One region of the Mesorhizobium sp. M0048 genome, then DNA from elsewhere that is predicted to be linked to it. Evidence: predicted binding sites of a transcription regulator. Region 1 holds the regulator's gene; each other region holds the start of a gene.
The links. Region 1 encodes PhoB, which activates phosphate uptake and scavenging genes when phosphate is short. Its sites were predicted from a motif close to TGTCATNNANCTGTCAT; they were not measured.
Positions count from the first base shown of each region.

Region 2: a site for PhoB is predicted at 3,067-3,083, ahead of olsB (l-ornithine N(alpha)-acyltransferase). Genes of this name have one in related genera too.
Region 3: a site for PhoB is predicted at 1,481-1,497, ahead of NKJ84_RS26355 (RNA degradosome polyphosphate kinase). Genes of this name have one in related genera too.

Region 1 is NZ_JAMYUV010000001.1:256,992-261,473, reverse strand. Features, by position in the region: gene xylF (D-xylose ABC transporter substrate-binding protein) at 1-17, opposite strand, end outside; gene NKJ84_RS01350 (ROK family protein) at 302-1,546, shown strand; gene phoB (phosphate regulon transcriptional regulator PhoB) at 1,556-2,245, opposite strand; gene phoU (phosphate signaling complex protein PhoU) at 2,262-2,969, opposite strand; gene pstB (phosphate ABC transporter ATP-binding protein PstB) at 3,002-3,805, opposite strand; gene pstA (phosphate ABC transporter permease PstA) at 3,802-4,482, opposite strand, start outside.
Region 2 is NZ_JAMYUV010000009.1:49,708-54,189, reverse strand. Features, by position in the region: gene NKJ84_RS11970 (fatty acid desaturase) at 1-818, opposite strand, end outside; gene NKJ84_RS11965 (hypothetical protein) at 944-1,144, opposite strand; gene grpE (nucleotide exchange factor GrpE) at 1,385-2,020, shown strand; gene olsB (l-ornithine N(alpha)-acyltransferase) at 2,128-3,003, opposite strand; gene NKJ84_RS11950 (hybrid sensor histidine kinase/response regulator) at 3,153-4,482, opposite strand, start outside.
Region 3 is NZ_JAMYUV010000045.1:28,428-32,909, forward strand. Features, by position in the region: gene NKJ84_RS26355 (RNA degradosome polyphosphate kinase) at 1-1,408, opposite strand, end outside; gene NKJ84_RS26360 (zinc-finger domain-containing protein) at 1,558-1,803, shown strand; gene NKJ84_RS26365 (FAD-dependent monooxygenase) at 1,823-3,055, shown strand; gene NKJ84_RS26370 (TIGR02117 family protein) at 3,071-3,742, opposite strand; gene NKJ84_RS26375 (metal-sensing transcriptional repressor) at 3,847-4,110, shown strand; partial or broken gene NKJ84_RS26380 (cation diffusion facilitator family transporter) at 4,116-4,482, shown strand, end outside.

The DNA.
Region 1 (4,482 bases):
GTCGTGAATTTCTTCATCATATCCTCCCTGCGCCGCGTACGGCGTGACCAATTGCTCAACGACCAGCTTAGAAGCTCTAATTTTTTCGAGCCTCGAAAAAATACTGGCCCGATCTCCGGCTGCTGTCAACATCGATTGTGATGGATTTTGATGACTGTGCGAGTTTTTTCGAGCGTCGGAATAAACGATGACAGCGCCACCTGCATCTGACACTATTTGCCGCATCCGACACTATTTGTCGGACATTACCGACGGCTTCCGGTTCATGAGCGGCCGCGGCAACCGGGAGGAAAGCAAAACGATGTCGGTCGGAATCCGCCACGACGATTTGCGCCGGCGCAACCGGGCGATGGTGATCTCGGCGGTGCGCCGGGCCGGCCAGCCGTCGCGTACGGAGATCGCAGCCACCACCGGCCTCAGTCATTCAACCATATCGGCGATCTCCTCCGACCTGATACGGGAAGGCATCCTCGCCGAGAGCAAGGCAAGTGAGGCCGTTTCGTTGAAACGCGGTCGTCCGCAGGTCGGCCTCGCCCTCAACCCGGAAGCGGCGGCGGTGCTGACCGTGGTGTTGTCACTGAATTTCCTGTCGGCCGCCATTATCGACTATGCGGGACAGGTGGTCGCCGAGGAACAGCGCCGGCTGGACACGCTGACCATGCCGCGCGACGAGCTGATCCGCGAATGCATGGCCATCGTCCGGCGCCGGCTCGAGGACCCAGACCTTGACGCCCGCAGTGTCGCCCGCATCGCCCTGGCGATTCAGGGCATTACCGACTCCCCTGCACGCGCCATGCTGTGGTCGCCGATCACGCCGCAGACCGACATCGCCTTTGCCGACATGCTGGAAGACGAATTCGGTATCCCGGCCACGGTGGAGAACGACTGCAATATGATGGCGGTGGCTTTGCGCTGGCGCGATCCGGATCGCTATCGCGACGACTTCATCGCCATCCTGCTTTCGCATGGCATCGGTATGGGGCTTGTGCTGAAGGGCGAACTGTTCACCGGGACGCATTCCTCGGGCGGCGAATTTGGCCACATGATCCATCGTCCGGGCGGAGCGCTCTGCCGTTGCGGGCGGCGCGGCTGCATCGAAGCCTATGCCGGCAACTATGCCATCTGGCGCAACGCCAGGCAGATGAGCGAAGACAGCGAACCTATCGCCGACGTCAGCGACGCCGACATGCGCGCGCTGGCCGCCCGCGCGCGCGAGAAGGATGGGCCGGAACGCGAGGCCTACCGCAAGGCCGGCGAAGCGCTGGGTTTCGGTCTCGGCTCGCTGTTCGCGCTGATCGATCCGGCACCGGTCGCGATGGTCGGCGCCAGTGCCGCCGCCTTCGATCTGATCGAGCCGGCCTTGCGCAAGGCCATCGCCCAGACCGCCGGCGGCCAGCACTCGGGCTCGATCTCCTTCGATACCGAGCCGAACGAATTGCCGCTGATCCGCGAAGGCTGCGCGATGCGGGCGTTAAGCTTCGTCGACCAGGAGATTTTCGCGCCGGGCGCGCAAATGAGGCCCGGCGTCAGAAAGAACGTCGCCTGACCAGGCGGGTCAATCTTCCCTGATCGCATAGCCGGCACCGCGGATGGTGCGGATGACATCCGGCATGCGGCCGTTATTGACGGCTTTACGCAGCCGCCCGACATGGACGTCGACGGTGCGTTCGTCGATGTAGATCGTCTCGCCCCAGACATTATCGAGCAACTGGCTACGCGAGAAGACGCGGCCCGGATGCCGCATCATGAACTCGAGCAACCGGAATTCGGTCGGCCCGAGCCTGATTTCGCTCTTCTTGCGATAGACCCTGTGCGATTCGCGATCGAGCACGATGTCGCCGACCTTCAGCACGCTGGACAGCACTTCCGGCTTGGCGCGCCGCAGCAGCGCCTTGACCCTGGCCATGAATTCCGGCGTCGAAAACGGTTTGACGAGATAGTCGTCGGCGCCGGTCGAAAGACCGCGCACCCGATCGCTCTCCTCGCCGCGCGCGGTCAGCATGATGATCGGCAGCCGCTCGGTTTCGGGGCGCACGCGCAACCGGCGGCAGAGCTCGATGCCGGAAACCGCCGGTATCATCCAGTCGAGCACCAGAAGGTCGGGCACATTCTCCTGCAAACGGATCTCGGCTTCGTCGCCGCGTGTCACCACCTCGACCTGGTAGCCTTCGGATTCGAGATTGTAGCGGAGCAGCACGCCCAACGGCTCCTCGTCCTCCACCACCATTATGCGTGGTGCGATCATCGGCTGGGCACCCCCATCATGTCACCGGCGCGGACATTGTCGTTTCGTCCTGCTTCGGACGATTGACCGGCAATTGTTCGCCGGTCAGCACATAATACGCATTTTCGGCGATGTTGGTGACATGGTCGCCGATCCGCTCGAGATTCTTGGCGCAGAACAGCAGATGCGTGCAAGCAGTGATGTTGCGCGGATCTTCCATCATGTAGGTTAACAGCTCGCGGAACACGGACGTGTATTTGACGTCGATACGCTCGTCGGCGGCGCGCAGCTTGGCCAAGGCGGCCGCATCGCCTGCAGCATACTCCTCGATGACGCCCTGCACCTGGATGAGCACTAGCTGCGCCATCGCATCGATGGAATGCGATAGGTCGCGCGGCGTGGCGCTGAGGCCGACCGCGCTCACACGCTTGGCGATATTCTTGGCAAGGTCGCCGATGCGTTCGAGGTCGCCGGCCATGCGGATCGCTCCGACGACATGGCGCAGATCGTGAGCCATTGGCTGGCGCTTGGCGATCAGGGTGATGGCGCGATCGTCCAGTTCGCGTTGACGCGCATCCATGATGGCGTCGTCGGAGACGACGCGTTGCGCCAGCACGTTATCGGAATTCAACAGGGCCTTGGTCGCCCCGCCGACCATCGAACCGGCGAGGTCGGCCATGTCGCGGATCAGCTTGCTGATCTGCTCGAGATCCTCGTCGAAAGAAGCGACTGTGTGTTCGCCCATGGTCCTGTCCTCATATGCATGATCGGAACGGCTCAGCCGAAGCGGCCAGTGATGTAGTCCTGCGTGCGCTTCTCGCGGGGCGACGTGAATATCTTCTCGGTCCGGTCGAACTCGACCAGTTCACCCAGATACATGAAGGCGGTCTGGCGCGACACGCGCGCCGCTTGCTGCATGTTGTGGGTGACGATGACGATCGTGTAGTCGGCTTGCAGCTCGTCGATCAGTTCCTCGATCTTGGCCGTCGACAGCGGGTCGAGGGCCGAAGCCGGTTCGTCGAGCAGAATGACTTCCGGCTTCACTGCCACGGTGCGGGCAATGCAGAGCCGCTGCTGCTGGCCGCCGGACAGGCTCAAGCCGCTGGCGTTTAGCTTGTCCTTGACCTCGCTCCACAGCGCGGCCCGCTTCAACGCTTGCTCGACGCGGCCGTCCATCTCGGACTTGCCGAGATTCTCGTAGAGCCTGACGCCGAAGGCTATGTTCTCGTAGATCGACATCGGGAACGGCGTCGGCTTCTGGAATACCATGCCGATCTTTGTCCTGAGGAGGTTGAGATCCTGCGACCGGTCGAGAATGTTCTTGCCGTCGAGCAGCACCTGGCCCTCGGCGGTCTGTTTCGGGTAGAGCTCGTAGATGCGGTTGAAGACGCGCAGCAGCGTCGATTTCCCGCAACCCGAAGGGCCGATGAAGGCCGTGACGCTGCGCTCGGGCAGCGACAGGCTGATGTCCTTCAGCGCCTTGCTCTGGCCGTAGTAGAAGTTGAGGTTCTTGACCTCGATCTTCGTCTTCTCGGTGACCGTTTCGGTCATCGTCATGTCCGGGGACAACATCTGTGTCATCTGTCCTCTCTGCGTCCGGTAAGGCTGCGGGCGAGGATGCTCAAGCCCAGAACCGTCAGGGTGATTATGAGTGCGCCGGTCCACGCCAGTTGCTGCCATTCCTCGTAAGGGCTGAGAGCGAACTGGAAGATGGTCACCGGCAGGCTGGCCATCGGCGCGTTGATATTGCTGCTCCAGAACTGGTTGTTGAGCGCGGTGAAGAGCAGCGGCGCCGTCTCGCCGGAAATGCGTGCTATCGCCAGCAATATGCCGGTGACGATGCCGGACAATGCGGCGCGGTAGGCGACCGAACGGATCACCACCCAGCGCGGCGCGCCGATCGCGGCACCGGCTTCACGCAACGCGTTCGGCACCAGGTTGAGCATGTCTTCAGTGGTGCGCACGACCACCGGAATGACCAGGATGGCAAGCGCCACGGCGCCGGCAATGGCCGAGAAATGTCCCATTGGCCGCACCATCAATTCATAGACGAACAAGCCGATGATGATCGACGGCGCCGACAACAGGATGTCGTTGATGAAGCGGACGACGGTGGTGATGCGCGAAAAGCGTCCATACTCGGCCATGTAGGTTCCCGCCAGCACGCCGATCGGCGTGCCGACGACAACGGCGATGATCGTCATCAGCAGGCTGCCCGCGATGGCATTGAGCAGGCCGCCGGCCTCGCCCGGTGGTGG
Region 2 (4,482 bases), on a different contig from region 1:
GTGATCCAGTTCAGCACCGGCGGCAGGTCGTAATAGGACGAACCGTGCAGGGCAGCGTGCTGGAATTCCCACTCTGAGTCCTTTGTCCACTCCGTCTCCTCGAACTGATGCTGGACATAGAACAGCCAGATGCCGGCCGATCCGGCGAGGATGACGATCGGCAGATGCACGACCAGAAACGCGCCGGGGCCAACGAACCAGATAAGCAGCGCGGCGATGACGGCGATGGCGAGGTTGGTCGACATCGACGACACCCAGGGGGTGAAACCGCCCCGCATCATGCCCAAGGGCAGTCTCTGCTCGAACATGAAAATCCATATCGGGCCAAGGCCGAACATCACCAGCGGATGGCGATAGAGGCGATAGGCGAGCCGGCCTCGCCACGACAGTTGCCGGTATTCAGCGACGGTCAGTGTCTTGATGTCGCCGGTGCCGCGCTCGTCGAGATTGCCTGCGCTGGCGTGATGGGTTGCGTGGGCGCGGCGCCAGCAATCGTAGGGCGTCAGCGTTAGCACGCCAAGCACACGGCCGATCCAGTCGTCGGCATAGCGATTGGCAAAGAAGGAGCCGTGACCGCAATCGTGCTGGATCATGAAGATCCGCACCAGAAAGCCGGCGGCCGGAAGGATGAGGACCAGACCCCACCAATGGCCATAGGCATAGGCGGCCGAGGACAATGCCCACAGCGTGGCGAAAGGGATGAGGGTGATGGCGAGTTCGACGGCGCTGCGACGCCTGTCGGGCTTTTTATAGCGCGACAGGATTTTCAACCAGGCGCGCTTGCTGTTTGCCACAGCTTCGGGGGAAATCATGTTCATCATGAAACATAGGCGGAGCAGGGCGCTGCCGCAAGACGGAGATCACGCAAAGTTACTGCGGGTAAATGTCGCGCGATGCGACGAATCCCGGCCACAGTCGCCGGGCGCGTCGCCGGCAACGGCGCCTACCGACGGCGCCCGCCTGCGACCATGTTGGTTTCGATGCCATCCAGGCGGTCGAGCAATTTCTTCAGGCGGTCGGGAATATCCGTCTCCGTGCGGAATGCCGGCAGGGTGCGCAGGAAGCGCTTGGTGGTCTCATTGCCGAGCTGGCGCCGGATATCGACGGCGAGCGCGTCGTGCTTTTCGCCATTGGTGCGGGACATCTTCCAAAATCCTGTGTCGGCTTCGAAACTCTTCCACAGGAGGAATGGTTCCCGCATTGTAGTAGCCTGGCAAGCAAAGCCGTCGGATACGGTAAAGTTTGAATTAAAATCGAAAAGTCTCCGCTGTTCGCCCTCAAGCCGTGGCCAGCGGCTGCAGTATCGCTTGCCCCTTGATTTTTGGCCGCCAAACCTCGATATCGGGCGCAAATCCACACCATTCGAAAATGACGGGAAACGGCGATGAGCGACCAGGCAAAAGACGAACGCGCGCCCGATGAAGCCGAGAAGACCGAGGCTGCCGCGGAGCCAAGGGAAGGCGGCGTCGACAGCGACTATGAAGCGCTTGTGCGGCTTCTGAAGGAAAACGAAGAGCTGAAGGATCGCGCGCTGCGCGTCGCGGCCGACATGGAGAATTTGCGCCGCCGCACCGCCCGCGACGTGCACGATGCGCGCGCCTATGCGGTTGCCAACTTTGCCCGCGACATGCTTTCGGTGTCAGACAATCTGCGCCGCGCTCTGGATGCCATCCCGGAGGAGGCCAAGGCTTCGGACGATGCCGGTTTCAAGGCGCTGATCGACGGCGTCGAGATCACCGAGCGCGCCATGCTGTCGGCGCTTGAACGTCACGGCGTGAAGAAGCTTGAGCCCGAGGGCGAGAAATTCGATCCGAATTTCCACCAGGCGATGTTCGAGGTGCCCAATCCCGACGTACCGGCCAACACAGTCGTGCAGGTCGTGCAGCCCGGCTATTCGATCGGCGAGCGTGTGCTGCGGCCGGCCATGGTCGGCGTCGCCAAGGGCGGCCCCAAGCATGTGGCGAGCGAAGCGCCGGTGGAGCCGGGGCCGGTGAATGAGCAAGCTGAGAAGGATGCGTAAGTTAGGAGAGTAGGGGAATAGGCAGTACGGGAGTAGGGAATACCGCTACGTCGGGTAAAATAGAGCAGAGCACTTGCCTACTCCGGCCGTTGCCTTCTCTCCCCTACTCAGGCCGCAAACCGCTGCGCTTCTCCGCCATAATAATTGACGTAGCGGGCACCGATCTCCTTGACCGGCATCACCACGAACACGTCGACGGTCGAGAATTCACGGTCGATGACGCAGCCGTCGCCGATGCGCGCGCCGACGCGCAGATAGCCCTTGACCAGCGGCGGCATCGCGGCGATCGCCGCCTTGGTGTTGACGGCCTCGATCGGCATCAGGTCCATGGAACAATAGCGCCCGGCGACGGCGCGCACGTCCCAGGATGAATTCGTCCGGCAGTGGTGGGCAAGATAGGTCAACGCCTCGGCATGTGCCGCCGGCACGGTGCCGTGGAACGACGCGCAGCCGGTCATCACGCCGATGCCGTAATGGTTGATATAGGCCCAGATGCCTTGCCACAGCGCCTCGATGGTGCGCTTCGAGCGGTATTCCGGCAGAACGCAGGAGCGGCCGAGCTCGAGGAACCGCTGGCCGGGATGCCGCGCGATCAGCTTGGTCAGCTCGAATTCGCCTTCGGAATAGAAGCCGCCGGCCGCTGCGGCAATCTCCTGCCGCAGCAGGCGGTAGGTGCCGACGATGCGGCGATGCTCGGGGCCGGAAAGCGAAGTATCGAACACAAGCAGATGATCGCAGAGGGGATCGAAGCGATCGGCATCGCGGCGGTCCTGCATCTGGAACAGGTCCTTCCTGGCACCAAGCTCGTCGTAGAACACCCGGTAGCGCACTTCCTGCGCGGCAGCGATCTCGGCCTCGTTGCGGGCGAGCCGCACTTCGAGATTGCCGATGCGGCCGAGCGATGCGCCTTTTATGACGGCATCGGCGTTCCGGCCGACGAGCAAAGGCCCGCTGGCGTTCGGCCGAGCATCACATTCCGGCATGACTGTATGCACGAGTGATTCTCCTTCGAGCCATCCCTCTTGGCACGGGGATACGGTGTAGGTGCAACAGGATTGTGACAGTACCGTGATACGGCTCTGCGGGCAATACTTCGTCGGCTGGGTAATCTATCAACCGTCTATGTTGTGCCTCAGGCGGCCACTTGCCCCTCGACGGCATGAACCAGGGCATCGGGGTCGAGCGGCTTGGTGACGAAGCCGCTGGCACCGTGAGCGAGCACGGCGTGGCGGGTCTTTTCCTGGCTGTCGGCCGACAGCACCATGATCGGCACCGGCGGCACCGCGGTCTCCTCCTCATGGCGGCGGATGGCGGCGATGGCGTCCAGGCCGTCCATGACAGGCATGTGCAAGTCCATCAGCACCACGTCGTAGCGGTGCTTGTGGCCGGTGCTGATGACCGCCTCGACCGCGGCCTTGCCGTTGCCGACCACTTTCACGCGATGCCCGGCCTTCAGCAGCGTGGCGCGGGCCAGCATGGCATTGATGTCGTTGTCCTCGGCGATCAGCACCGACAGGCCCTGCTGGCGGGCGCCAATGGCATGCCCCGCCTGCGCGCCGCGCCTTTGCAGTTGCGGCTCGGCGATGACCGGCGCGTGGCTGGTCAAAAGCACGCGCAGCAGTGTCTCGCCGCGCACCGGCCTCGCCAGGAAGGTGGCGTAACCATTGGCACGGAATTCGCCAAGCATGCCGCGGTCGGTCGGCGCGATCAGCGTCACTGCCTCGCACTCGGCAAATCCGCTCTGGCGCAGGCGCCTGAGCAGCCTGCCGTCGCTTTGCTCCATGGCAGCATCGATCAGCAGCACGTCACAGCCCTCGGCGAAAGCGGTGGCCTGGGCGGCGGCGGTGGCCAGATCGACCGTGCCGCCATTGGCGCGAATGGTGCGGGCGATGGCTTCGGCCTCGACCGGGTTCTTCGACACGATCACCGCATGCCGGCCCGACAGCGGGTTCTCGCGGATCTGCGGCGCCTCGACGGCGGAAATAGCGGGAATCTCGAAGACGAATTCAGATCCCTGGCCAAGGCGGCTCGACACAGAGATGGTGCCGCCCATGGCGGTCACCAGGCGCTTGGAAATGGCAAGACCGAGGCCGGCACCGCCATGCGCACGGGTCGAGGTGCCGTCAGCCTGTTCAAAGTCCTCGAAGATACGCTCCATGTCCTCCTCGCGCAGACCGGGGCCGGTGTCGGTGATGGTGAAGCGGATGCGGTCGGTGATTTCGGTGCGGACGCGGGCGATGCTTGCCAGGACGCCGCCGCTGTCGGTGAACTTGACGGCGTTGCCGATGAGGTTGAGCAGCACCTGCCTGACCCTGCCGGGGTCGGCGGTGATCAGCTGCGGCACGTCGGGTTCGACATGACAGCCGAGGCCGATATCCTTGGCAAAAGCCCGCGCCGCCAAAAGCTCGACGACATTGTCGGCGATCTCACGCACCGACATCGGCTGCGGTTCGGGATCGAAG
Region 3 (4,482 bases), on a different contig from region 1:
CGAGATGCACGTAATTGCGCAGCCTGCCGTCCTCGCGCCGCACGACCAGCGACATCTTTGCGTGGGTCTTCAGTTCGAGAAAGCCAAAGACGACCTGGACGCCGGCGCGCTCGAGGTCGCGCGCCCAGCGGATGTTGGCCTCCTCGTCGAAGCGCGCCTTGAGCTCGACCAGCGCCGTCACCGACTTGCCGGCTTCCGCCGCATCGACCAAAGCCCGTACGATCGGGCTGTCGTTGGAGGTGCGGTAGAGCGTCTGCTTGATCGCCACCACTTCCGGGTCGGCCATTGCCTGGCGCAGAAACTGCACCACCACGTCGAAGGATTCGTAAGGGTGGTGGACGATGATATCCTTCTCGCGGATCGCGGCAAAACAGTCGCCGCCATGCTCGCGGATGCGCTCGGGAAAGCGCGGATTGTAAGGCGTGAACTTCAGATCGTCGCGGGCGACGGCGACGATCTCCGAGATCTGGCTGAGCGCCAGCGGACCGGTGAGCACGCTGATCCGGCTGGCCGAGACGCCGAGCTCGCCGGCGACGAAATCGCGCAATTCGGCCGGCATCGACCTGTCGAACTCGATGCGGATGACCGAGCCGCGGCGTCGCCGCTTCAGCGCCGTCTCGAACAGCCGCACCAGATCCTCTGATTCTTCCTCGACCTCGATATCGCTGTCGCGGATGATGCGGAACGTGCCGGAGCCCTTGACCTCATAGCCGGGAAACAGCTTGCCGATATAGAGACTGACCGCCTCTTCGAGTGGAATGAAGCGGACATGATGCTTGCGATCCGGCAAACGGATGAAGCGCCTCAGCGCCACCGGCAGGCGCAAAAGCGCGCTCATTTCCTCGCCGTTCTTGCGGTGGCGCAATTGCAGCGCCATCGAGAAACCGAGGTTGGGAATGAACGGGAACGGATGCGCCGGGTCGATCGACAGCGGGGTCAGGACCGGAAATACCTGCTCCTGGAAATGGTCCTCGAGCCAGGTCTTCTCGTCCTTGGTCAGCGCATCGCGGGTGATGCTTTCGATGCCTTGTTTGTCGAGCAGCAGCATCAGCGCCGAAAGGCTGTTCTGCTGGTCCTCCTGCAGGCGCTCGACCTCGCGCAGCAATTGTTCGAGCTGCTGCTCGGGAGTGCGCCCATCCGGGCTCTTCAGCACGATGCCCTCGCGCACCTGGCCGGCAAGACCGGCGACGCGGACCATGAAGAACTCGTCGAGATTGGCTGCCGATATCGACAGGAAGCGAACGCGCTCGAGCAGCGGATGATTGGCGTTCAGCGATTCTTCGAGCACGCGCCGGTTGAATTGCAGCCAGGAAAACTCGCGGTTGACGAAGCGGTCGGGGTTGCCGCCTTCGCGGCTCGCCGCCTCGACGGTGATGAATTCGCTCTGCACCGGCTTCAGTTCGTTCATGGTTTCCGCTCTTCCCACACCGTTCGACGACCACAGCCTTAACCGGCTTAACTTATCCTCTGACAGGCTTTTGCGACAGTTTCATTTCATCGATCTTGCAAAGAGATGGGTTATGATCCAGATGCAATCGACAAGATCAGGAGACGACGATGGCAGGCGGTTCCATTCCCCATTTCCAGAACGATGCGGGCTATCCGGCAATCGACATCGGCGTCAAGGAATTCATGTGCACCGGCGCCAATCCGCCTTTCGACCACCCGCATGTATTTCTCGATATGGGCGACGACAATGAAAAAGTCTGCCCCTATTGCTCGACGCTCTATCGCTATTCGCCCAAGCTGAAGGCATTGGAAACGCAGCCGCCGGGCTGCCTCTATATCGACCAGGCCGCCTGATTCTTCCGCGACAAGCCTGATGCGAGAAACGCAGTCCCGGCAGGTGGTCATCGCCGGGGCGGGCGTCGCCGGACTGACCGTGGCACTGGCCTTCGCCGAGCGCGGCTATCGGACAAAACTGTTCGAACAGGCGCAGCACCTCGAGGCTGCCGGTGCCGGCATCCAGCTTTCACCCAACGCGACATGCATCCTTCGACAATTCGGCCTACTCGATCGGCTGCTGCCGACGGCGGTGCGGCCGGAGGCGGTCGTGCTGAAGGATGCCGTCACGCTGCGCGAGCTGGCGCGCGTACCGCTTGGCCAGGCGGCTGAAACGCGCTGGGGAGCACCCTATCTCGTCGCCCACCGCGCCGACCTGCAGTCAGCGCTGATGGCGCGGATAGCCGAGCGCTCCGAGGTCGAGCTTGTCACTGGTGCCCGCGTCGGCGGCGTCGCAACCGGACCGAATGGCATCACCGCAACAGTCGAGATTGCCGGCACGACCATCGAAGCCGAAGGATCGTTGCTGGTCGGAGCCGATGGCGTCTGGTCGTCGGTGCGAGAAACGCTCGCCCGCAAGGCGGCCGATTTCCGGAGAAGCCGCTTCTCGGGCGAGCTTGCCTGGCGCGCAACGGTGGCCGCGGACAGCCTCGCCGGACAAGCCTTCAGGGTGATCGGAGCGCCCGATTGCGTTACCGCATTCCTCTATCCAGGCTTCCATATGGTCGCCTATCCGGTCAGCCGTGGCGCGGTCTTCAACCTCGCGGCCTTCACCAAGGGCGAGCGCATCGCCGAGAACTGGTCGGGGCATGCCGACCCCGCCATCCTCGCCAACGCCATGCGCGGTACCGCGCCGGCGCTGGTCCGTCTGGCGAGCGAGGCCGCGCCATGGACGGCATGGCCGATCCATACCGTCGAGCAGCGGCGGTGGACGACGCCGGAGGGCATAGCGCTGATTGGCGATGCGGCGCATGCGATGACGCCGTTTGCCGCACAGGGAGCGGCGATGGCGATCGAAGACACGGTAACCCTTGCCGGTTTCGTTGCCAGCTCGCCTGCCGACCTCAGCAGCGCGCTTGTCGCCTGGGAACAGGCGCGGCGGCCGCGCGTATCCCAGGTCGCCCGCCGCGGCGCCCTCAACCGCCTCGCCTGGCATGCGGCCGGGCCGGTGGCGATGGCCCGCAACCTGTTCCTGGCGATGCGCTCACCCGAAAAACTCGCCGCTGATCTGGACTGGCTCTATGGCTGGCGGGCGGACGCTCGGCGGTCCTAAGTCATCGGAGCCTTGTCAATTGTAAAGCCGCATCGACAGGCTAAGCGAGGCCGGCAGCGGGTTCCACCAGCCGGTGCGCAGGCCGGCGGTGCGCAGTGCCGCCGCCGCCCAGGTGTTGCAGCCGACCAGCGCGTTGAAATGGCCATTGGCTTCGAAGAAACGATCGAAACGGGAGTAGGCCGCATCCTCGATCGGCATGGCCCCGTTCGGTCCCTGCTGAAAACTCGCTGCAATGAAATCGAGCAGCGCCGCAAAGCGTTCCTCACTTACGTCGAAGCCGGCGACGTCGGGATGCGGCTCGGCGATTTCGCCTGAAATGTCGACATGCATCACCGAGGCATCGACGGTCAGCGCCTTCATCACCGGCACTGCCTTCAGTTCCGACCAGGTCGGCGTCTCGAGATAGAAGGCGCGGCCGCCCCAGCCGAAGACGATGTAGCGGACCTCCGCCATGTCGGCCGGAATGCCGGCATCGACCAGGAAGTGGAAGCGCCGGCGCACATCGTCGTCGACCGGGATGGCGATGTCGGTGTGGATCGGATTTTTCAGCACCACGATGCGGTGGCTTGCGCCGATCGGATCGGCAGCGGCCGCCGGCCAGAGCGGGCGCGGCAGCAGCGTGCCCAGCGCCACCGCAAGGACTGCTGCAACGACCAGCAGGTCGAGAAAACGAGCAAGCTTCTTCATGGGGAAGGCATAGGCCAAGCAATGTTCAAGGTGAAGCCTCTCCGGAAATTGCACAGCTGACTTAGCGCTTGACGCGTATCCTCCCGGGGAGGATATGCAGAGGCATGTCAGATCACCTCCACGCTTCGCATCCTTCCATCATAAAGCGCCTGAAGCGCGCGCAAGGCCACCTCGCGGCGGTGCTGGCGATGATCGAGGCGCATCGCCCTTGCGTTGATCTGGCGCAGCAGCTTCATGCCGTCGAACGGGCCATCAGCAGCGCCAAGCGCGAGCTGATCAATGATCACATCGAGCATTGCCTGACGGACAGCGTCGAAACCGGCGGCAACTCGCTGGCGGAACTCAAGCAGCTGGCGAAATATCTATGAATGCCATCGTAGCCCGCATTCTGGAATGGCTCGGGTTCGGCTCGCACGCCGCACATCATCACGGCGATCACGGTCCGCACGGCCACAGCCATGGCGTCATCGATGCGACAATTGCCACCACCGATCGGGGCATCTGGGCAATCAAATGGTCGTTCGTGATCCTGGCGATCACCGCAGCATTGCAGATGGTCGTGGTTGTGCTGTCGGGGAGCGTGGCATTGCTGGCCGATACGATCCATAACATCGGCGATGCGACCACGGCGATCCCGCTATGGATTGCGTTCGTGCTGGCGCGGCGCAAGCCGTCGCGGACCTTCACCTATGGCTTGGGCCGGGTCGAGGATCTGGCCGGCATCATCATCGTGCTCATCA